Regions from separate parts of the Clostridium sp. HBUAS56017 genome, predicted to be linked through region 1. Evidence: a T-box and tRNA genes for the amino acid it is inferred to sense, from the RefSeq annotation. Region 1 holds a T-box; the other holds one or more tRNA genes.
What was found. The T-box of region 1 lies ahead of serS (serine--tRNA ligase). A T-box ahead of a tRNA ligase gene usually reads a tRNA of that ligase, here a tRNA-Ser.

Region 1 (7,133 bases):
ATATTTCCCTTTATCAACTCTATAATATTTCTACTATTTCTTTCTCCTGAGTTTATAGCTTCTAATCCTAACTTTAATGACTTACTTAATATTACAGCGGCTCTTCTTTCTTCTTTACTTAAATAAGTATTTCTAGAACTCTTAGCTAATCCATCCTCTTCTCTTATTATTGGACAACCAACAACTTCAATATTTAAATTTAAATCACTAACCATTCTCTTTATAATGGCTAATTGTTGTGCATCTTTTTGTCCAAAATAAGCTTTATCTGGAGCTACTATATTAAATAATTTAGTTACAACTGTACAAACTCCACCAAAATGCACTGGTCTACTTTTTCCACATAAGTTCTCAGTAAGTCCTGTCATGTTAATTGATGTACAAAACCCTTCTGGATACATTTCTTCTCTTTGAGGTGTAAAAATAACATTTACTCCTGAATCAGAACATAAGCTACTATCCCTTTCTAAATCTCTAGGATAACTTTCTAAGTCTTCATTTGGTCCAAATTGAGTAGGATTAACAAAAATACTTACTACAACCCTATCATTTTCTTCTACTGCCTTATCGATAAGGCTCTTATGTCCTTCATGTAAATATCCCATTGTTGGCACAAAACCTACAGTTAAACCTTCTTTTCTCCACTCTCTTACAGCATCTCTAACTTCTTTAATAGTACTTACTACCTTCATACTTCTCACCCCTAATACAACTTTTCTATAACATCTTCATCTATTTTGAAACTATGAATTTCTGCTGGAAAAACTCCATCTTTGACTTCTTGATCGTAACTTTTAAAAGCATTTTTCATTACTTCACCTACGTTTGAGTATTTTTTAACAAACTTCGGTGTAAAATCAGAAAATAAACCTAACATGTCTTGATAAACTAATATCTGACCATCACAATGAACTCCAGCACCTATTCCTATAGTTGGTATAGATAATTGACTAGAAATAAGCTTTGTTAATTTTGCTGGCACACATTCTAGTACTACAGCAAAAGCCCCTGCTTCTTCTACAGCTTTTGCATCTTCTAAAAGTTTCTTAGCTGTCTCTTCACTTTTTCCTTGTACCTTAAATCCTCCAAATGCATTTACAGACTGTGGAGTAAGTCCTATATGTCCCATAACAGGTATTGATGCATTAACTATTGCTCTAACGCTTTCTGCAACTTCTTTTCCTCCCTCAAGTTTTACTGCTTGAGCTCGTCCTTCTTTTATTAATCTACCTGCATTAATAACTGCATCATAAACTGAGGCTTGATAAGACATAAAAGGCATGTCTGTAACTACTAATGCGTTCTTTGTCCCTTTTGCAACAGCTCTTGAATGATGTATCATATCTTCCATTGTTACAGATAGAGTATCCTCATACCCTAAACAAACCATTCCTAATGAATCTCCAACTAAAATCCCATTAATTCCCGCTTCATCAATTACCTTCGCTGTTGAATAATCATAAGCTGTTAACATTGTTATCTTTTCATTTCTTTGTTTAGATTCCTTAAACGTTATACTAGTATTCTTCATAATCTATTCTCCAATCATATTTTCTATCTTTTCATAGCACTTATCTTGATTTTTTATCATTGCTATTTTTAACAATTTTTTTGACATTAATTTATATAATTCTCTATCTTCATTATTTAAATGATTTATATGCTTCTCAATTGTGCCTATATCATTTCTTTCAACAGGTCCTGTCAAACTATTAATTATACCTTTAGATCGAATGTTAGAGACATTATTATTAATTAATGGATACAATGCTTCAATAGCCTCCTTTTCATTAAATCCATATTCACTTAAAAGAATAACAGCCTCTTCCACAAGAGCTATAAAATGATTACTTGCAACTACGGAAGCTAGATGATATCTTGCTTTATCTTTATTTGTAATAATTTTAGTCTTATTCCCTAACCTGACAAACATATCATTAACTAAATTGATATATTTAACCGACCCCTCAATTGTTATAAATGCTTCTTTTAATCTTTTATGAGAATTATATTTATCGCTGATTGCGAACATTGGATGGATTGAATAGCCAAATGCGTTATGGCTTTCAATATTAGAAAATACTCCTGAAGATAATGATCCACTACAGTGGCAAATGATTTTATTTTTAATCGACAACTTATCTATGCTATCCCATATTTCTTCTATAACTCCATCTGGAGTCGTAATGAAAATAGTATCACATTCTTCTATAAGTTCTTCCATATTTTCAAAGAACTTAGTACTTGTAAATCTTGCTGCTTCTTTTGCAGAATCTGAATTTTTGCTATAGTACCCAACAACCATTAAGTTATTTATACTAAAATACTTTCCTAAGGAAAATCCTACTTTTCCTGCTCCTATAAACCCTATCTTTATGTTATCACCTCCAAAACTAGAGTGTGACACTTTCTAGTCCCATTCCTATATGGATATGAGCTGTCTAAAATAACAAATCATTATCTGGTGTAGCTTTCTATAAAAATACCACCCACTCTTAGAATTTAACATATTTATATATGTATTTCAATATAAAAAACCAGCTTTTATTTTTATAATAAAAACTGGCTAATTAATCATTACTATTTTATTACATCACATCTTAAGTATGACTTTAACACCTCTGGAACTAAAACACTTCCATCTTCTTGTTGATAGTTTTCTAATATAGCTGCAACTGTTCTTCCAATGGCCACACCTGACCCGTTTAGAGTATGTACAAACTGTGGTTTATCTTTTGGAGTTTCTTTATACTTAATATTTGCCCTTCTTGCTTGGAAGTCTTCAAAATTAGAACAACTTGAAATTTCAACATATCTACCATAGCTAGGCATCCATACTTCTATATCATACTTTAACGCTGCTGTAAATCCTAAATCCCCTTTGCATATTCTAACTATTCTATAAGGTAGTCCTAATCCTTGAAGTACTGATTCAGCATCTTCTACAAGCTTATTAAGTTCATCATAACTATCTTCTGGCTTACAGAACTTAACTAACTCAACTTTATTAAATTGATGTTGTCTTATTAATCCTCTAGTATCTCTTCCAGCAGACCCTGCTTCTGCTCTAAAACAAGCTGAATAAGCTGCATGCTTAATTGGAAGATCATCCCCTATTAAAACTTCATTTCTATACATATTAGTCACTGGAACTTCTGCAGTTGGAATTAAGAAATATCCATTATTCTCAACCTTAAATGCATCTTCCTCAAACTTTGGTAATTGTCCAGTCCCTGTCATACTATCTCTATTAACCATATAAGGAGGAAGTACTTCTGTATATCCATTCTCTATTGTATGTTTATCTAGAAAATAGCTAATTATAGACCTTTCAAGTCTAGCTCCAAGACCCTTATAAATAGTAAATCTTGAACCAGCTACCTTGCCCCCTCTTTCAAAATCTAAAATATTTAATTCTGTTCCTATATCCCAGTGTGCTTTTGGTTCAAACTTAAACTTAGTTATCTCTCCCCAAGTTTTTATTTCAACATTATCTTCATCTGTTTCCCCTTCTGGAACTTCTGGATTCGGAATATTAGGTATTCTTAACATGATATATTTTATTCTTTCGTCAATTTCGGCCACTTTTATATCAAAAGCCTTAATTTCATCACCTAATTCTCTCATTTCTTCCATTACAGATGTAACATCTTCTCCAGCCTTTTTCCTTTTAGGTATTTCAGCTGAAACTTGATTTCTTCTTCCTTTTAATTCTTCAACTTTTACTAGTATTTTTCTTCTTTCTTCATCTAAAGAAATTACTTCATCTATTACTGAAGAATCAAAATCTTCTCCTCTATTTGTTAATGCCTTTTTAATTCCTTCTGGATTAGTTCTAATTCTTTTTAAGTCTAACATTCTTTTTCCTCCTCAAATTACTAAAATAAATATAAAAAAAGAGCCCCTTCCCTTAAAAAAGGGACGAAAGACTCCGCGTTGCCACCCTAATTGATAGAATAAATTTATCCTATCCTCTTAATTAATTTAACGATTTCCCGTTCTGCTCATCACAGACCCTCCAAGGTGGATTCATAATAACAAATTATTAGTTTGCACCAAACACTAACTCTCTTAAAATTAAATCATTACTACTAGCCTTTTCAAAGGTTTACTATTTTATTATATTAACTATATAACACTTTTCTAGTCCTTGTCAATATTTTACTAAGGCATTTTATTGTTTTTCAATATTTTTAGTAGATATTATATCGACCCCAGTATTAAGTATATTTCTACATATAACATCTCCTATATATATTGGAGTGCCTACATATATTCTACCCAATACCTTGGAAAACTGAACAAATAGTTCTCTGTCAACTGCTTCGCTACTTTTTATAGAAACAACTCTATGTTTACTATCTCCCTTTATTCTAACTAAACTAGTAAATACTTCTTTCAATATAGATATCCCCCTTATTATAAGTATTTATACTTCATCAAATTCTTTTATCCTATTAAGCCAAACCTTAGAATCCTTTGAATCCTCCACTATATCGGTTGGCCTTTTATCCATCTCTCTAGCTAAAATATTTATTATTTTCCTCACACAATATGATCCATGACAATTTCCTAATGCTGCACCTGTTCTTCTTTTAATACCTTGAACTGTTCTAGCTCCTAGAGGTCTTCTTATTGAATCAATAATCTCTCCTTCAGTTATTTCATTACATACACAAACTATATTTCCATACCTCTTATCTACTGATATTAACTCATTTCTTTCTTCATTATTCATATCTCTAAATCTGTATATTTCTCTTCTTTTATCTATGAAATCCTTTTTTTCAGTAGTTTTCAAATTATATGCTATGGATATACTTATGCTTTGTGCTATTGCAGGTGCAAGTGTTATTTTCCCATAATGAGTACCTGTTACTCTTATATATCCATTGCTTAAATGCTTATCATCTATAACCATAGAATCTTTCTTATACGTATCACTAAATATATTATTTACATTACTTTTATCCATCCCAGGAACTATCATATTGGCATAATCTATGCCATCATCTATATTTACTGCTCTAGGATTCTTTATTCCTATAATAGATCCTCCAGATAAGTTTGGTATATTAATTACAAATGTTTTCTCGTCTAATACCTTTATTACAACTTTATCTAAAGGATTATCCATGTTATCATCTATTAAATAATAACTCATGTTTTTTGAATCTTCTTTATCATCTATAATATCATTTTTCTTTATACTTTTTCCGTCAACATACATTTCATTCGCTATAGTATCAACTACTACTCTACAAGTAAATTTATTTTTATTTGTGGTCACTTTGAATCCCTTATTAATGTTACTTATTTCTATTACTTCTTCCTCAAATCTAAAGTTAACTCCATTCTCAGCAGCAACTTCGGCATATGCTATTGCTAAATCATATGGAGCTATTATAGCAACATTTTCCGAATACAATGCCTTCTTTACATCTATTTTTAAATTGTTGTCTATCTCCAATGCTTCTTTTCCATCCACTAATTCAACATTGCTTATTTTTCTATTCTTAGCCCTTTCATACATCTGTTCTATCCCTTTAATGGCAATTTCACTATCAGTTACTCTTAATGCGCCTATTTTTTTATATGGCACTTTAAATTTAGAACAGGCTTTTTCTATTAGTCTACTCCCTATGTTTTCTAATGATGCCATCACAGGATCTGAAGTTTCTGATCCATCGTAGACTACTGATGTATTTACAAATGATATATCATCTGCTATATCATAATCCTTTTCAATGAGTGCTATATTTAAATTATACTTTGACATTTCATAAGCCACTGAACACCCTATTATTCCTCCACCTAAAATTAATACATCATAATCCATAATATACCTCCACATAAACGTCAAATTTAGCTATTCTATAATAAAACCATTCATTTTTAGTTCTTTTAAAATATTACTCATATTCTCTTTTGTATCAGTTGATATAGTATGAATATGAATTCCATCTGTTAGTAAAGATAATAATTTGGCCTCATTGCTTCTGTATTTTACCAAGAACTTATCTAATTCATTTAAGTTTTTTATCATTAACATCCCTTTAATTTCACCGTATAATGGATGTTCAACTATAACATCCTCGACAATCCCTCCATATTTTATTATAATATTAAGTTCTTCTGCTAATCGACTATCATCATGTACTACTGCTATTATTTCCTTCACCCTATTTTCTTCTCTACCTATTATGTATCCGTCCGGGGTTGCTATTATTTTATTGCCTTTTGCTCTTAGTATCGCTACATCCTTAACAATAATTTGCCTTGTTACATTATATTTTATAGCTAATTCAGTCCCTTTAATTGGCTTATTACTTTCTATTAAGTTTTTTAATATTTGCTCTCTTCTATCATTCGAATTCATAATTAATTACCTTCCCTCATTAACTAATTACTATCATCACATTCTTTTACTATCTTCAAATATACATTTGTTCCTATATCTTTCCCATGATGTTTTCTAATAGCCTCTATAAATTCATCATCATACTTATGTATATTTCTTAACAACTCAACTGATTTTTTTGGATGGTTATAATATATATCTATTTTTTTACTAAAATTATATCTTTTTAATCTCCCTTTGGTCATCTTATCAAGAATAACAATTAATGATTTATCTATTATATTTAAGTTTCCTAACGATTTTCCAACATCATGTAGTAAAGCTATTTTAGCTAGTTTTTCCTTATCTACATCCCTTAAGATGGATTTGCTTAAGGCATCTTTACATACTCTTATTGAATGATGTTTTTCTGATTTACTCAATTTATTAAACAAATTTTCTTCATCGTTATTTAAATACTTCTTAATAACACTTATATCTATTGGTTTAAACTTAGATGCAATTGCCCACATAAATTGTTTAACTCTATATATAACCATAGTAATGATCTCTCCTAATACTAATTATCTATTATTAATAATAACATTATGAACATATATTATCAATTTTATATACTTGCTAAATTTACTTTAGTATTAACATTCAAGTTTCAATGTTAAAAGTGTAGTTTCTATATTCATTAAGTTATCTACCATTCTAAGTAAACTAAAAAAAGAAGTTATGAATTTATCATTCATAACTTCTTTATATGGTGGAGATAAAGAGATTCGAA
Region 2 (18,275 bases), on a different contig from region 1:
TAGTAAATCCAAATAATATCCTCTATTTGGTACTTGCTCTGCTCTCTTAAGAGCTTTTTCAGAGAAAGTACAGACTGCTAATCCTGGAGGTAACCCAAGACACTTTTGAGATGATGTGATACATATATCTATACCACACTTGTCTACTTCCACCTTACTACCAGCTGCTGAACTCACCATATCCACAATGTAAACAACATCTGGATACTTTTTAATTACTTCCCCAATTTCTTCAACAGGATTCATAACACCAGTTGAAGTTTCATTATGAGTTACTGCAACTAAATCATATTCGCCAGTTGCTAATGCCTTTTCGACATCACTTGGATCAACTGCTTTCCCCATTTCATATTCAAAGATATCTGCTGATACATTATTGAACTTGGCCATTTCATACCATCTCTTACCGAAGGCCCCAACTGAAAATACTGCCGCTTTCTTTAGTGTTCCACATCTTATTGCTCCTTCCATAAGACCACTACCTGAAGTGGTTGAAAGAAGGATCTCACTCTTAGTGAAAAATACTTTTCTCAAATTATCACTAATTCTTCTTTGAAGTGCTGAAGCATCCTTACTCCTATGTCCTATCATAGGTGTTGCCATCTTTTCTAAAACTTCAGGACGGACTTCAACTGGACCTGGAATAAATAATCTCTTATGCATATAGCATATCCCCCCAATTTTTATTATATTATCAAGGTTAATAGTATATTTTAACCTTTTTGTTAATTTTACTACTAATTACATTTCAATTCAATACTTTACCACTCCAAATTATCCTACAATATATTATTATTTCCCCTTAATTTTTTTTTCATCATAAAAGAAAAGGAACTGATTTATATAAGAATTAAATCTTATTTAAATCAGTTCTTTTTTCATTTCTAATACATCCATACTTTTGTCAAAAAAAGTATAACCAAGAAATATAAAAAAGCTACAATTGCTGCTATAGGAAGAATTAATTGAAATAAAGCTATTATAAGAGCTAAAATATCTTTTTTCCCTAAATTCTCACTCTTTAGTTGTTGTAATTCCTCTTTTCGTTTTTCTTTGTCTTCTATCTTTTCAAATCTCCTAATACTAAATGGATTCATCTTCTATCCCTCATTTGCTTTATGACAAGCTACAAAATGATTTTTTATTACTTCTCTATACTCTGGCACTTCATTTTCACATATATCACTTGCATAAGGACACCTAGTATGAAACTTGCATCCATTAGGAGGATTTGCTGGAGACGGAATATCTCCTTTTAATATTATTCTATCTCTTTTTGCTGTTGGATCTGGAATAGGAATTGCAGACAATAATGCTTTAGTATATGGATGCAGAGGATTTTCAAATAATTCTTCTTTATCTGTAAGCTCCATCATAGAACCAAGATACATAACACCTACTCTAGTACATATATGCTCAACTACAGAAAGGTCATGAGATATAAACATATATGTAAATCCCTTTTCCTTTTGAAGTTTTACTAACAAATTAATTATTTGAGCTTGTATAGAAACATCTAATGCCGAAACTGGCTCATCAGCTACAATAAATTCAGGATCTAATGCTAGAGCTCTAGCAATTCCTATTCTTTGTCTTTGTCCCCCTGAAAATTCATGTGGAAATCTATCTATATAATATTCTGGCAACCCACACTGACTCATTGTATCAAGAACTTTTTTTCTTAATCCATCTTTTGATACTAATTTATGATCAATTAAAGCTTCTCCTATTATTTGACCAACTGTCATTCTTGGATTTAATGACGAATATGGATCTTGGAATACTAACTGCATCTTAGGACGAAGACTTCTAAGTTCTGTCTTTTTCATAGCACTTATTTCTTGTCCTTTAAAATATACTTTGCCTGCCGTAGGTTTAAGTAATTGTAATATAGTTCTCCCAGTAGTAGATTTACCACACCCAGATTCCCCCACAATACCTAAGGTTTCCCCTTTCTTTATTTCAAAAGAAACATCATCAACAGCTCTTACATCTCCAACTCTATGTTTAAAAAAGCCCCCCATAATAGGAAAGTATTGCTTTAAGTTTTCTACTTTTAATACTAATTCCTCTGTCATTATTTCTTCTCCTCCTTTGATGCAGTCTCTTCATCATATAACCAACATGCAACCTTATGATTTTCACCAATAAGCTTCAAACTAGGTATAGAGGTTTTGCATATATCCATCACCTTATCACATCTATCACAGAAATAGCAACACTCCTTCATTCCTACTGGATTTGGAACTTGCCCTGGTATTGAATAAAGTTCTGTTTGTCTTTCTGATAATTTGGGTTTTGATTTTAGCAATCCAATAGTATATGGATGAGAAGTTTCTTTAAATATCTCCATAACAGGGGCCTCTTCTACAACTTTTCCAGCATACATAACCACAACATAATCTGCCATTTCAGCAACAACTCCAAGATCATGTGTAATCAAAAGTATGGAAGTTTTGAATTTATCTTTAATGCCTCTCATAAGGTCTAAAATTTGAGCTTGAATCGTAACATCCAATGCCGTTGTCGGCTCGTCTGCTATTAATACTTTCGGATTACAAGAAAGCCCCATAGCTATCATTACTCTTTGTCTCATTCCTCCTGATAACTCATGCGGATATGAATCTACTATTTCATTTGCTCTAGGTATTCCTACTTCTTCTAATAACTCTATAGATCTCTTTCTTGCAGCCTTTTTATCCATTCCTTCATGAATCATTAAACTCTCTGAAATTTGAAGTCCAATTGTAAATACAGGATTCAAAGAGCTCATAGGCTCTTGAAATATCATAGCAATATCCTTACCTCTTATTTTTCTCATTTCTTCATCTGACAATTTTAACAAGTCTTTGCCATCATATAATATTTCTCCACCTTCAATACTACCATTGTCCTTTGAAATTAATCCCATAATACTCATGGCAGTTATTGATTTTCCACAACCTGATTCCCCAACTATACAAACTGTTTCACCTTTTCTTACACTAAATGAAACATCATTAACTGCTTTGACTATTCCAGCTTCTATCTTGAAAAAGGTCTTTAAACTCTTTATTTCTAATAAATTATTACTCATACCTCTTCCCCCTATCTCTTCATCTTTGGATCTAATGCATCTCTAAGTCCATCACCTAATAGATTTACTCCCATAGTAATTATTAGTATGCATATACCTGGTGGTACCCAAAGCCAAGGTCTATTTTTAAAATCCGGAAGATTATTTGCAATAGTAATCATATTTCCCCATGAAGGAACAGGTTCAGCAACTCCCATTCCAAGATAACTTAAAGCTGATTCTGTTAAAATAGCTGATGCTATTCCAAGAGTTGCATTTACTATTATTACTGGAATAACGTTCGGAATTAAATGTCTTATTATTTTTCTTCTATCTCTAAGACCTAAAGCTTCTGTTGCCTGCATAAATTCTTGTTCTCTTAAAGATAAAATCTCACCTCTAACAAGTCTTGCAATAGTTGGCCAAGATAATATTCCTATTATGAAAATTAAAAATACAATCCTTAGAGAAGCACTTACCTTAAGGTCTGATAATACACTACCCAAAACTAATATTATAGGTAAGAAAGGAAGAGCTAAAAAAATATCTGTTATAGACATTAAAATAGAATCCACTTTTCCTTTATAATATCCTGCTATAGCACCTACTAAAGTACCTACTATAGTTTCTATTAATACAGCTACAACTCCAACCAATATTGATATTCTTCCTCCGAACATTAATCTAGTTAGCATATCCCTACCTAAATAGTCAGTTCCTAATACATGTCCACCTCCTGGTGGCATTTTTAGATCATCTGTATGAGTATTATAGCCATACTTCATAAAAAATGGTCCAACAAAACTAAATAAAACAATAATTATTATAAGTATTAAGCCAAGCATGGCTAATTTATTCTTTTTCAATCTATTCAACACCATTTTTGAAGGTGATATTATTTCTTGCTCTTTTTCATTAACTAAACTTTCCATTAGCCTTCCTCCTATTTCAATCTAATTCGTGGATCAACCACTGCATATAAAACATCAGAAAGCAAATTCCCAATTAAGGTCAATATGCCCATAAACATGTTGAATCCCATAACAAGTGTATAATCTCTATTAACAATAGCATCATAGCCAACTTTACCAATTCCAGGCCAAACAAAAATAGTTTCTGTTATTATAGCTCCTGCAAAAAGTGATGGTATAGTTAATCCTATATATGTAATTATCGGTATTAGCCCATTTCTTAATGCATGTTTATATATAACCACTTTTTCTTTTAACCCCTTAGCTCTAGCTGTGCGAATATAATCCTGTCTAATAACTTCAAGCATGGAAGTTCTAACATACCTAATATAGTTTCCTATATTTAATATAGTTAGTGTAGCAACTGGCAAAAACATATGTTTTAAAAGATCCATAAACTTAGCCATTCCTGTATAATTAGTCCCTGCAGTACTCATTCCTGCTACAGGAAGAATTCCAAGCTTTAATGAAAAAATATTTATAGAAACTAATGCTATGAAAAATGATGGAAGTGATATTCCTATAAACGTTAGTATGGTAAACGTTTTATCAAACTTTGAATACTGCTTGACTGCTGATATAATTCCTATAGGTATTGATATAATTAAACACAATATAAATGATACAAAAGCTAAGTAAAATGAATTCCATACATAATCTCCCAAAACCTTACTAACAGGCTCTTTATATTTTAATGAATCCCCAAAGTCCATTAGAATAGCTTTTTTAGCCCAATTAATATATCTAACTGGTACTGGTTTATCGAATCCATAAATCTCCTTCAGTTCTTGAACTTTTTCCGCACTCATATTAGGATTAGCCTTTGTATCAACAAAGTCCCCTGGTGTTAAGTTTACTATAACAAAAAATATAATAGATAAAATAAACATTATTGGTATCATTTTTAATACCCTTTTTATAATATACTGTATCATTTAACCTTCTCCATTCCACAATTAATATACTTAATCTATTAAAGGCATCATTAAAAGATGCCTTTAATAACTTTTTATTAATTCAATTAATCTTCTACAGACACCTTGTAAAGATTATAAGTATAACGTACGTATGGAGAAACTTCTAATCCTTTAACTCTTCCATTATATGCCCACATATCATTTCTTTGATACATATAGATATATGGTAAATCTTCATTCAATTCTTTATACAATTCTTTGAATAGTTCTTTTTGCTTATCTTTATCTGATTCTGCTGCTATCTTCTTATATATCTCATCAACTTTAGAATTTGAATATGCAGTTTTATTTTGTGATCCGTTTGTTCCATATATAGGACTATCATTGGGATCTGCTGTTAATACCCATGCCATGAATAACATATCCCAATTGCCAGTCTTTTGTTTTGCTGTCATTGAATTAAAGTCCATCTTTTCACTAGTGAACTTAATTCCAAGTTCTTTCCAGTTATCTGTAGCTACTGATAAAAGCGCATCTACTACTGAATTTGGAGTAGTTCCTGTAAAGTTAATTTCAAGCTTTTGACCATTTTTTTCTCTTATTCCATCTGATCCTACTTTCCATCCAGCATCATCTAACATCTTTTTGGCCTTATCCATGTCAAACGCATAATCTTTGTCCCCATCTGCATATGCCCATGAAGCTTTAGATTGTGGAACATTTATAACACTTGCATATTTTCCATATACTGAGTTGACTATTTTAGCTCTATCTAAACCAGTTGCCAATGCTTGTCTTACAGCTTTATCTTTAAATATTGGCTTAGCTTCATTAAATGCTATATATCCGTATCCGTTAGTTGGGAATAACTTATATGACATATACCCTAATCCCTCTATAGTTTCTACATTGTCTTCTGAAACAGTAGGACTGACTATATCTACATCTCCAGATTGTAACATTGGAATTTGTACATCTTCCTCAGTAATCTTATATATAAGATTCTTCGTTTTTGGTGTTCCTTTATGATATTTAGAATTTGCTTCTAAATCAATTTCTTGCCCCTCTTTGTAAGAAGTCAACTTATAAGCACCAGATACAGGTCCTGGCTTTTTATATGTTTCCTTTAATCCATCTGTATTTCCATGTCTATAGTACTTTCCATAATAACTTTCAGGAATAGGTCTAAAAACTCCTAAATCATATATAGCTGATGAACTTTTTTCTTCTAAAGTTATTTTTATAGTTTCATCATCTACAATTTGAATTCCTGATATATCTTCTGCTTTTCCTTCTTTGTAATCTCTACCACCTTTTATTTTTGTTTTTCCTGTAACAAAATCTAAAGGGCCTGTATATGTTCCATCACATACAACTTTAATAGGAAATGCTATATCTTTTGAAGTTATTTTGTTCCCATCAGACCATGTTAAATCTTTCTTTAATTTAAAAGTATATGTTAAACCATCATCTGACAAGCCATGGCTTTCAAGTAGGTTATCCTCTACTTCTCCATTTTCTGTATTAGTCATTAAATACTCATACATACTATCAGTAATATAATCGTCATTCAAACTCTCTGCATATAAAGGATTAAGTACCCCATCAGGAGCTTCCGTTCCAATTATCAATGTATCCTTTCTATTTTTAGCTGTTTCAGGATTTTTGCTCATATCAGTAGCATCATAAGTTGTAACTATTGAAGATGTTAAATCTGACTTTTCTTTACTTACAGATGAACTATTTGCTGCCCCCCCACAAGAAACAGCCATTGATGCTGTCAGCATTAAGGATAATACCATTAACACTTTTTTTAATTTCATTTTTTATTCCCCCTTATTATTTTTGATCTTTATTTATAAACCTTTTCTTTTAAAGTTATAAATCCCCAATTGCTTAGTTCTTTAATATATTAAAAGAGGTTACAATGCTTCACCGCTTCATAACCCCTTTGTTATACATCTTAAGTAATATTTAACTTTTCCGTAATATACACCTATATATTGATTAATTAATATAATAATATTATTCACCTGACATGTCAATATATTCTTTATTATATATTTCTTTATATTAATTTAATAATTATCCACATCATTTTTCAAAATATAATACCGACTCTGTTTCTCTGCAATACTTAACACAAATACATTGCGCCAATTTTCTCGGACACTTATAGCATAGACATCCCAAATCATCTCCAGCACATTCACCACTTTTCTTTTCTGGGCACTCTCCACAATTAACTCCATTACCTGCTGGCATAAAATCATCTCCTCTTCTTACTTACAATTATAGTTATATAGAATATATTTTTATAAGTCTACTAGGATAATTATACTCCAAAGCATTATAAAAAAACTCATTTAAATAAATGAGTAGAAGTAAATGAAATATTTATTTTTATATTCTCACACTATAAAGCTAGTACTTATGCTAAATACAATAAGAAAGAGACTTTCAAAATTACTTTGAAAATCTCTAGAATATCTTCTTTCTTATCATATTTTATTACGTTGAAGTATAATTATAACCTTATTAATTTCTTTTTGAGTAACAAAATTAAATTAATATATCTTTTTTACTAAATACAATGTGGGCAATTACATAAGAAAATATTATAGTTCCTATCATTAATCCAATACCTAAACTAATGTTGAAATTAGGATTTTGAAACACTCCACTAATATCTCCACTAATTACATCCCCACTTCTACCATAGTTAAAGAACATAAGGTGAGCTACTTTAGCTACTTTAGCAGATACCATACATGCCATAGTACTTGCTACTGATATTATTACAGTTAAAGCCATAGTTGTCATACTACTTTTAAATAAAGCTGATATCAAAAATACAAATGCACAGCAAGTGATAATGAATAAAACTTGTAACCCAAAGCTTTGAAGCAAAGCATCTCCTCTTGTAGCCGTAAATCCACTATTAGTCACTTGCTTAATCATAGGTTCACCCATTCTATTTAAGTTTGAATAATCAAATTCATATGTTTTATGAATTATTTCAGGTATTTTTGTTCCATCAAATCCACCTACAACTCCTACTACTCCGAAAGCTAGAAGTTCAAGTCCACCTATCATACTTACAACTGTGATAACAACTGCAATAAACTTTGATAAAATCACCTTGCCTCTTGATATAGGCTGTACCAATAAGAATTTTAGAGTAGGAGGTGTCGATTCCCCTGATACCATATCGCTCATAAATACAGCAATACCTGATACTAATATTATTAATCCTAAAACCTGAATAATATCTTTTAAATAGTTTATAGCATTAAACTTCCATGATTCAATTGGTTTTACATCATTATCTAAATAATAATTAATTGCTTCTAATCTTTCATTTTGATATTGTTTGCTTTCTTCATTTCCACTTTTGTCATTTAAAGTTTTCTCTATATTTTCTTTTTCATTTTCTAAATTCTTTTTCCAGCTATTCGGGTCATTTTCATTTTTTAACAAATCTTCTTGTATCTTAATTAATTCTTGATCTTTCTCTATTTGTTGCTTACTATTTATAACTTCTTCTTTAGCCCATGATTCAGAACTTTTTTCCGCATCTTTAATTCTATTATTAGCTAAATCTATTTGTCTATTCAACGATTCAATTTGCCCTTGTGGAGAATTTCGATATTCAGAATCCTTAGACCCATAGTAGCTAAGGAATATAGATCCTGTAATAAGAGCTAAAAACAAACCAAAGACTACCCAAGTCTTTCCTCTCCTAAGTAGCTTTATTAATTCATTCTTTATTAATGTAAATATCATTATCTCATTCCTCCTTCCACAAGTTCCATATATCTTTGTTCCAATTCACTTCTATTTCTATATATCTCTTCAACTTCTATATTTTTATTTATGAGTTCTTTTAATACAATGTTAGTACTTCCAAATTCTATTATAATATGAATTTCATTTTCCTTAATCTGTGCATCTCTGACATTACCTAAAGTTTTTAATATAGTTACTGCCTTGACTTCATCTTTTGCTACCTTCAATGTTAAACTATCTAATTCAGTTTCTACACTGTTATCACTAATTTTTTCTACTGATTGTATAATTCCTTTATTGATGAAGGCAACTCTATCACAAAGATTTTGCACTTCACTTAAAATATGAGATGAAATAAATACAGACATACCCTTTTCTTTAGCAGCCTTCTTAACTATATCTCTAAAATCCAGTATTCCAGATGGATCAAGTCCATTTGTAGGTTCATCCAAAATCAATAACTTAGGATTTCCTATTAAAGCTGCTGCAAGTCCTAATCTTTGCTTCATTCCTAATGAATACTTTCTAACCTTGTCATTAATTCTATCTTTTAATCCTACAAGTTCAATAAGTTCTTCCACTTCTTCCTTAGACACTCCTCTAATCCTAGCTATTTGCATAAGATTTTCTCTTCCTGATAAGTACTTGTATAACTCAGGATTTTCTACAACTGCTCCCACGTATCTTAGAGCCTCTTCTTTATCCTTTTGAACACTATGTCCACAAATTGATATATCCCCTTCATTTTGAGCTATAAGTCCAACCAACATTCTTATTGTAGTAGTCTTTCCAGCTCCATTAGGCCCTAAAAAACCAAATATTTCGCCTTCTTCAACTGTTAGATTTAAATCTTTTATAATTTCTCTTTTGCCTAGTCTCTTCTTTACACCTTTAACTTCTAAAACATTCATTATTTTTCCTCCTTAATACCTATAACTAATACTATCCTCCAAAACTTAATATTTCTGTAAATAACATCTTAAGAATTCCTTAACTAATTCTAAATATATTTCTGTATAAAAAAAGACCCTTCAAAATGATTCAACTCATTTTGAAGGGCTCTATCTTTACATAAATAACTTAAATATTATAAGTGCTGCTACACCAGGAATACCTAATGTACCTGCAATCAAAGCAGTTACTAAATTAATTCCTATGTGAAAATTAAAGCTCGCTCCGATTAAATTAACTATATATAAAAGTACGACTCCAAATATACCATTTAATAATATCTTTAATGGCCACTTAAAAAGTTTAAGTAAAAGAAATAATAAGACTACACCTATTAATCCATATATTATTAATCTAGTATCTGCAGATTGTAATAATTCCATTTTCTCACCTCACTACTATCCTATTCAGCTAATTCTAAAAATTTATCAACAATATACTCATTACTTACCGAAATTCCTCGTTCCCTTGCAATAGATAGTAAATGATCAAATCTCTTCATAGCAACCTCTTCTGAGTATATTGCAACTTCAATAAGCCTTGGATCTTCAACATTATTAAAAATATTTCTTGCTGTTTCAATTTCAAGTAAAGCATATTCAATTTCAGTAATTAATTCATCATCTGTTTTATTGTTACTTATTATACCTTTAACATATTCAATAATATTTCTTTTATTCATAACATGCCTCCAAATAATTTATCTAGAGTCTTGCCATTTATTTGATCAAATATACATTTTTAACATTTAAAGGTAACACTTTTAACTTAACTCACATATACTATTTCTATAAGAAGCTTTTCACTCATTATCAAACAAAACTTCTAAAACTCCCATCTATCTATTAAAGGGTCCATTTATTATTGGGCCCTCCTTTATATCTCTTTTCTTCCCTCTAAAGCTTTGGATAAAGTAACTTCATCTGCATACTCCAAGTCTCCACCTACAGGCAAACCTGAAGCTATCCTTGTGACCTTAACATCAAGAGGTTTTAATATTTTAGATATATACATAGCTGTCGCTTCTCCTTCTATATTAGGATTAGTTGCTAAAATTACTTCTTTCACTTCTTCCTTCATTCTTGAAACTAATTCTCTAATCCTTATATCTTGAGGGCCTCTTCCTTGCATTGGAGATAAATTACCATGTAAGACGTGATATGTACCATTGAATTCTTTAACTTTTTCCATAGTCATTATATCCTTAGGCTGCTCAACTACACATATTACACTATTATCTCTATTAGGATTTGAACATATAGAACATGGATCTTTATCCGTAAAGTTCCCACATACCGAACAATACTTAATAGTTCCTCTTGCCTTAACTAAAGCCCCTGCAAACTCTTTAACTTCATCTTCAGGTAAATTTAAAACATGCAAGGCTAGTCTTTGTGCTGTCTTTTGTCCTATACTTGGAAGTTTTGCAAACTCTTCTATTAACTTTTCTATAGCCACTGGATAAAAATCCATATTAATTCATTCCTTTCAAAACATGCATATTAATCTTTATCTCTAATAAAGAAGACATACAAGAATTAAGCTTGTATGCCATCAAAAGTAGATATGCTAGAATAAACCAGGCATATTCATTCCACCTGTTAATTTTCCCATTTTGTTTGAAGTTTCTTCATCAGCTTTTCTTAATGCTTCATTTACTGCACTAAGTACTAAATCTTCTAACATTTCAACATCATCTGGATCTACTACTTCAGGTTTTATATTAATTCCTAATACTTCTTTCTTTCCACTAACACGCACTGTAATAGCACCACCACCAGCTGAAGCTTCAAATTCTGCTGATTCAATTTCTTTTTGAGCTTCTTGCATTTGCTTTTGAAGCATTTGCGCTTGCTTCATTAAGTTGTTCATATTGCCTCCACCGAAGCCTCCTGGGAAACCTCCTCTTGCCATAAACAATTCCTCCTTAATACTAATCTATTTTTCTATTATATAGCATTTTTTATAACAATTCTATCACTGATTTATAATAATTTATTCATCTATTATTTCTACTAATGAATCTCCAAGAGCATCAATCAATATATCTTCAGGTCTTCTCTCATCTTCCCCAGTTTTCTCTACGGTAAACTTTACTTTAATATTCTCTCGCATGACTTCAGATATTACTTCATTTATAACTTTATAGTTATAAGGTTTTTCTAATCTCTGCTTATTAAAAGCATATTCATCATCATACTGTATAGTTAATATTCCACCACTACAAGCTACAGGTTTTCCAGTAACTATTGATGCATATACTACCATTGCTCTCCTAGCTTTAAAGGCTTCTAAGATATCTTTCCAAGCTCTTTGAATATCCCCAATAGTTGTAACTGAATCACTATTCTCTTCTAAATCAAATTTATTTTCTTCATGTACTGAATTTGCAGATACTTTTGCTGAAACCTTATTAGTTTTAACTGCATCTTGCTGCATTCCTGCTGATGCAGCTACAACTTTCACTTTTCCACTTCTCAAAGCTTCCTCAAGTTTATTTACTCTAGCTAATATAACCTCATTTGAAGTGTCATATTCAATTTTGCACATTTTAATTGTAGCTAATTCTAAATACAACCTAGATTGTTTGCTAAGCTTCGCATTATTTTCAGCTTCTTGAAGTATCCTTATATCTCTCATTATTTCTTCAACTCTCATTCTAGAACCTTGTTCTTTAATAAGAGATATATTTTCTAATGCCATATCTAGCACTTCTTCAGGGTTATTAGTTACCTTAATCATAAGCAGATTTCTAAAATGGGTAATTAAATCTTTAATAAATAAGTGAATATCCTTTCCCGCAAATACTATTTTCTCTATAGTATTTATAGCTTTTTCAATGTTTCTCTCAACAATAGCTGATGTTATCTCAAATAAATACTCATTTGTAACAAGTCCAAGCATTCCAATAAGTGAATCATAATCCACCTTTCCATCTCCCATGGCAATAGCTTGATCTAATATACTTAAAGAATCTCTCATAGCTCCATCTGATACTCTAGCTATTAAGTCTAAACTTTTATCATCTGCTAATACGCCTTGTGCCTTAACAATTTTTCTAAGTCTATCTGTTATATTTTTACTACTTATTCTTTTAAAATCAAATCTTTGACATCTTGAAAGAATAGTTATAGGAAGCTTTTGTGGATCTGTTGTAGCTAAAATAAATATTACATTAGCTGGAGGCTCCTCCAGTGTCTTCAAGAAAGCATTAACAGCTCCTATTGATAACATATGAACCTCATCCAGTATATAAATCTTAAATCTAGCCTCTTGAGGAGGATATTTAGAATCATCTATAATATCTCTTATCCTATCTATTCCATTATTCGATGCAGCATCTAATTCTGTTACATCAATAGCTAAACCTTCATTTATCTTTTTGCACATTTCACATTCATTACAAGGTTCTCCATCTATAGGATTCAGGCAATTCAAAGCCTTTGCCATAACCTTTGCTGTAGATGTTTTTCCAGTACCTCTAGTCCCACAAAAAAGATAGGCATGGGCTATTCTATCATTTAATATTTGATTTTTCAAAGTGGTAGTAATATGCTCTTGTCCAACTACATCCTCAAAATTTCTGGGTCTCCATTCTCTATATAACGCTGTATACGCCAAGGGCTTTCACCTCTCTATCATCATAAATACTTTAATTTTTATTATACACCAATTATAAAATATTTAATATATTTTATAATTGCCATTATAACCAACCACAAAGATTCAACTTATGCTATATAAAATAAATGTTAACATTAAAATTGAGGATATCCAAAAAACAAATTTTTTGAATATCCTCAATTCTATAGATATGAAGTACTTGATTGTAACAACCTATTTTGAATTCTGTACCCTATTATTACTGCTAAAACTACTTTAATAATATCAAATGGTATGAAAGGTATAACTCCCGCCATTAAAGCTCCCTTAAATGTCAGGTTTGCTACAAATGCAAGTTGTATTGTTCCTATTATGTAACTTATTCCAACTGCCAGAATGCACGCTAACGAAATCATCAAATAGTTCTTTTTATATTTACAAGAGCAATATCCAATAATTGCTGCTACCACCGGAAAGGAAATTATGTATCCTCCTGTTGGGCCAATTAATGTTTGAAATCCTCCTGTAAATTGCGAGAATACAGGAATCCCAATTGCCCCCAAAAGAATATAAATTAAAACTGACATTGTTCCAAGCCTTCCTCCTAAAATTACTGCTGTTAGGACTATTGCAAAAGTCTGCATTGTAATCGGAACCCCAGTGAAAGGAAGTGGAATTGATATTTGTGCTAAAATTGCAATTATTGCCGCGAAAATTGCACATATAATCTGTTTTCTTAAACTTATTGTCTTATTCATACTTTTATCCTCAACCAATTAATTTTTATGTACAAGTTTATAGTAATATAGCTCGTTTGTATTGTCAACTTGAATATTTTTATAGGTTTACAATCTTTTGTGCTATAATCATAGGCAGGAGGAGATATTACATGGAAGAAAAAATTTTAGCTGAACTTAAAAAAGCCAAAGATTATATATCAGGAGAAACATTAAGTTCAAATTTAATGATTTCACGTGCTGCAATTTGGAAGCATATTAAAAACTTAAAAGCAAAAGGATATGTAATAGAAGGGGTATCTAATAAAGGTTATAAATTAGTTTCAACTCCAGATATAATTAGCCCTAATGATGTTTTGGAATCTCTCACTACATCTAATCTTTGGAATGATATTATCCACTTTGATACAATAGATTCAACTAATAAAAAGGCAAAGGAACTTGCTTCTAAAGGAGCTAAAGATGGTACAGTCATAATTTCTGAAATCCAAGAAGCAGGCAATGGTCGCTTTAAAAGAATATGGTCATCTCCTAAAGGCGGCATATGGTTTTCGTTAATTTTAAGGCCTAATATTATTCCAACAGAATGCCCTAAAATTACTCAAATAACAGCTGCTGCTATGCATAAAACATTATGTAACCTAGGTGGCAACTTAGAAATCAAATGGCCTAATGATATTATTCTAAACGATAAAAAGTTATGTGGAATACTAACAGAACTTAAATGCGACCTAGAAACTGTAGATTATTTAATAGTTGGTATTGGACTAAATGTAAATATAGATAATTTTGATGATGAAATATGTTCTATTGCTACGTCACTAAAATTAGAACTTGGCAAACACTTTAATAGAGCTGAAATTTTATCCTCATTTTTAATAAATTTCGAAAGATTATATACCCACTTCATTACTAATGGCGATATAAGTGAAACCATAACTATTTGTAGAGATAACTCAAATTTATTTGATAAGAAAGCTCGACTTATCACATGTAATACAGAAGAGTCCGTTACATGTCTAAGGCTTTCTGATGATGGAACTTTAATTATTAAAGACACCTTTGGAAATGAGAGAGCTGTGTTATCAGGAGAAATTACTTTTAAATAAAATCTTATAAATTAACATATTATTTTTTGCCTATACAGATTATAATTAGTATAAAAGTTAACAGTTAAAACATATTGTTATTTAGAGGAGGATACTAAATGAGTATTTATGACAAAAAATATTTATCCATAGTTAGAAATATCTTAGAAAATGGATATTATGATAAAAATAGAACTGCAGTGGCTACATATAAATTACCACATCAAATAATGCAATTTGATTTACAAAAAGAATTTCCTATTCTAACAACTAAATTTGTTGCATTTAAGACATCTATAAAAGAAATGCTTTGGATATATCAGAAACAATCAAATATTGTTGAAGAGCTTAGGAAAATGAACGTTAAGGTTTGGAATGAATGGGAAGGTGAAGACGGAACAATTGGCAAAGCTTATGGATACCAAGTTAAAAAATTCAACCAAATAGATAACTTAATTGAAGCATTAAAAAATAATCCTCAAGATAGAAGGATGATGATTAATCTTTGGAATTGGGCTGATCTACCAGAAATGAACCTTGCCCCTTGTTGCTTCCTTACTATGTGGGATGTAACAGATGGAAAACTTAATTGCATGCTTGTTCAGCGTTCAGGAGATATGGGCTTAGGTGTTCCTTTTAATACATGCCAATTTGCAGTGCTAACACATATGCTTGCCCAAGTTTCAGGACTAAAACCAGGCTTATTAACTCACGTAATTAATAACGCTCATGTATATGACAATCAAGTTGAAGGATTAAAATTACAGTTAACAAGAGAAAATGATGCATACGATGCTCCAAAATTTTGGATAAATCCTGATATTAAAGATTTTTATGCATTTACTCCAGATGATTTTAAATTAGAAGATTATAAACATCATGAATCTATAAAAATGGAGGTAACAGTATAATGCTTTCTATAATAGTTGCAAAAGCAGAAAATAATGTTATTGGTGGTGACAACAAATTACTTTGGCATATATCAGAAGATCTTAAAAGATTTAAGGGAATAACAACCAACCATACAATTATAATGGGAAGAAAAACTTTTGAGTCTTTACCAAAAGTTCTTCCTAATAGACATCATGTCATTATAACAAGAGATGCTAACTATAAAGTGGATTCTGACCAAGTTACAATATTGCATGACCTAAATGAAGTTTTAGATAAATATGAAAACTCTGAAGAAGAAGTTTTTATTATAGGTGGAGGGGAAATTTATAATTTATTATTCCCTTATTGTAAGAAACTTTATCTTACAAAAATAAATAAAAACTTTGAAGGTGATACTTATTTCCCAAATATTAATTTTAATGAGTGGGGTGTTATTGAATCATCTTATGAAAAGATCAATGATGAAGATGGTCTTAAATATGAATTTATTAACTTAATAAGAAAATAAGAAAAAGAGGGTATCCAAACTAAATTGGATTCCCTCTCTTTCTTGTCCTATTGTCCTATATTGTTAATCCTATTGAAGAGTAACCTTAAATTATATTTCTCATAAAAAAAGCCTTCCTTTTATTAAGAAAGGCATTTCTAACAAAATTATGAACCGTGCACCCCAGTTCGACTATAACTCGTATGCGTTACCCATGTAGTTAGCTCAAGCCAGATAGATCCACGGCACACGGAAGTGACCACTTATCGCTGCTTCCTTCCGGACCTGACGAGGTTCATGGGTTCCGTTGCGTGGGACCCGACTATCAACACCACTTGCATGGGGCAGACCATATTCATTATAGCCTCTCTGGGGAATTCAATCCTGCTATAGCGGATTGCAGGTTACAAGGCACCGCTAACTCCCCATCTAGCACGGCATTGGCGGAGAGAGGGGGATTTGAACCCCCGATAGAGTTGCCCCTATACACGCTTTCCAGGCGTGCTCCTTCGACCACTCGGACATCTCTCCATGCTCTAATCAACTTTCATAATATTTGCCTAATCAAGACCAACTATTTGGTTTTGACACTTTTTCATTCTAGCATAAATATTATTCTTGTTCAATAGAAACATTTTCTTTAAAAGGTTCTATTATTATTCTAACTTATCTTTTTCCCTTTAATGCTAATTACTATAATACCAATAATTCCTGCAACAATACCAATAATACTAACTAACTGTGCCACTCTTAATCCCATAAACATTAAGCTATCTGTCCTTAAACCCTCAACAAAAAATCTGCCTAAAGAATATAGTGAAATATAACTACAGATAACTATCCCATTATGTTTTTCTTTCTTTTTATATAAGATAAATAATAATATTCCACAAACAAGTAAATTCCATACCGATTCATATAAAAATGTAGGATGATAATATGCTCCTTGTATGTACATGCCTTCTTTTATAAACCCTGGAAAATGACTTATAAAAGATTCACTTACAGGCCCTCCATGAGCTTCCCTATTCATGAAATTTCCCCATCTTCCTATTGCTTGCGCTAATATAATTGATGGCGCTGCAAGATCAACATATTCTATCAAATTCATTTTCTTAACCTTCGCAAATATAAATACCACTAAAAAAGCTCCAATTAAGCCACCATGAATGGCTAATCCACCTTCACGTATATTAAATACATCTATCAAATTATCTCTGTAATTATCAAATTCAAAAATAACATAATATAGTCTAGCTCCTATTATTGCAAATGGGAAAGCCCATAAAAAACAATCTGTCACCAAATCAAAACTCAAATTTTTCTTTTTGCAATTGTACCAAGCTAAACCTAATGCAAGTATAACTCCTAAACCAATTAATATACCATACCATCTTATTTCTAAACCAAAGACCTCAAATGCTACTGGATTCATAACATTTCCTCCTATATGTTGTTTTTTGGCGGAGAAAAGGGGATTTGAACCCCTGGTACCTTATAAAGGTACAATAGTTTTCGAGACTACCGCTTTAGACCACTCAGCCATTTCTCCATAAAATCACTTTTTCCTTCTTGTAGAAAAAAACTTTTTTAATAATTCACTACATCTATCATCATAAGTCCAAATAGTATTTACAAAACTATTTAAACTTCTATTATCAATTAAATTAACTACAGAGCCACAAGCTCCCATATCTTTATTAAATGTTCCTATATATAATCTAGAAATCCTACTTTGAAGTATTGCTCCTGCACACATTGGACATGGTTCTAATGTTACATA

Region 2: it has a tRNA-Ser gene. The T-box ahead of serS (serine--tRNA ligase) is inferred to sense a tRNA for this amino acid. The anticodon was not compared.

The regions. Positions count from the first base shown of each region.
Region 1 covers NZ_SULK01000020.1:519-7,651, reverse strand. Annotated here, with positions in the region: gene panC (pantoate--beta-alanine ligase) at 1-692, opposite strand, end outside; gene panB (3-methyl-2-oxobutanoate hydroxymethyltransferase) at 704-1,531, opposite strand; gene FAY47_RS15360 (Rossmann-like and DUF2520 domain-containing protein) at 1,535-2,377, opposite strand; gene serS (serine--tRNA ligase) at 2,581-3,858, opposite strand; T-box leader at 3,915-4,113, opposite strand; gene FAY47_RS15350 (DUF1667 domain-containing protein) at 4,175-4,405, opposite strand; gene FAY47_RS15345 (FAD-dependent oxidoreductase) at 4,430-5,839, opposite strand; gene FAY47_RS15340 (transcription repressor NadR) at 5,870-6,379, opposite strand; gene FAY47_RS15335 (HD domain-containing protein) at 6,403-6,900, opposite strand; tRNA gene FAY47_RS15330 (tRNA-Ala) at 7,111-7,133, opposite strand, start outside.
Region 2 covers NZ_SULK01000024.1:33,290-51,564, reverse strand. Annotated here, with positions in the region: gene FAY47_RS16895 (alanine--glyoxylate aminotransferase family protein) at 1-663, opposite strand, end outside; gene FAY47_RS16890 (hypothetical protein) at 885-1,097, opposite strand; gene FAY47_RS16885 (dipeptide ABC transporter ATP-binding protein) at 1,101-2,078, opposite strand; gene FAY47_RS16880 (ABC transporter ATP-binding protein) at 2,078-3,076, opposite strand; gene opp4C (oligopeptide ABC transporter permease) at 3,088-3,987, opposite strand; gene FAY47_RS16870 (ABC transporter permease) at 3,999-4,961, opposite strand; gene FAY47_RS16865 (ABC transporter substrate-binding protein) at 5,048-6,766, opposite strand; gene FAY47_RS20445 (hypothetical protein) at 7,038-7,208, opposite strand; gene FAY47_RS16860 (ABC transporter permease subunit) at 7,506-8,729, opposite strand; gene FAY47_RS16855 (ABC transporter ATP-binding protein) at 8,729-9,643, opposite strand; gene FAY47_RS16850 (pro-sigmaK processing inhibitor BofA family protein) at 9,800-10,066, opposite strand; gene FAY47_RS16845 (DUF2508 family protein) at 10,087-10,365, opposite strand; gene recR (recombination mediator RecR) at 10,560-11,156, opposite strand; gene FAY47_RS16835 (YbaB/EbfC family nucleoid-associated protein) at 11,253-11,597, opposite strand; gene dnaX (DNA polymerase III subunit gamma/tau) at 11,679-13,304, opposite strand; gene FAY47_RS16825 (biotin transporter BioY) at 13,490-14,044, opposite strand; gene FAY47_RS16820 (biotin--[acetyl-CoA-carboxylase] ligase) at 14,176-15,132, shown strand; gene FAY47_RS16815 (thymidylate synthase) at 15,231-16,022, shown strand; gene FAY47_RS16810 (dihydrofolate reductase) at 16,022-16,513, shown strand; RNA gene ffs (signal recognition particle sRNA large type) at 16,667-16,930, opposite strand; tRNA gene FAY47_RS16800 (tRNA-Ser) at 16,934-17,023, opposite strand; gene lgt (prolipoprotein diacylglyceryl transferase) at 17,154-17,927, opposite strand; tRNA gene FAY47_RS16790 (tRNA-Ser) at 17,954-18,044, opposite strand; gene FAY47_RS16785 (nucleoside deaminase) at 18,051-18,275, opposite strand, start outside.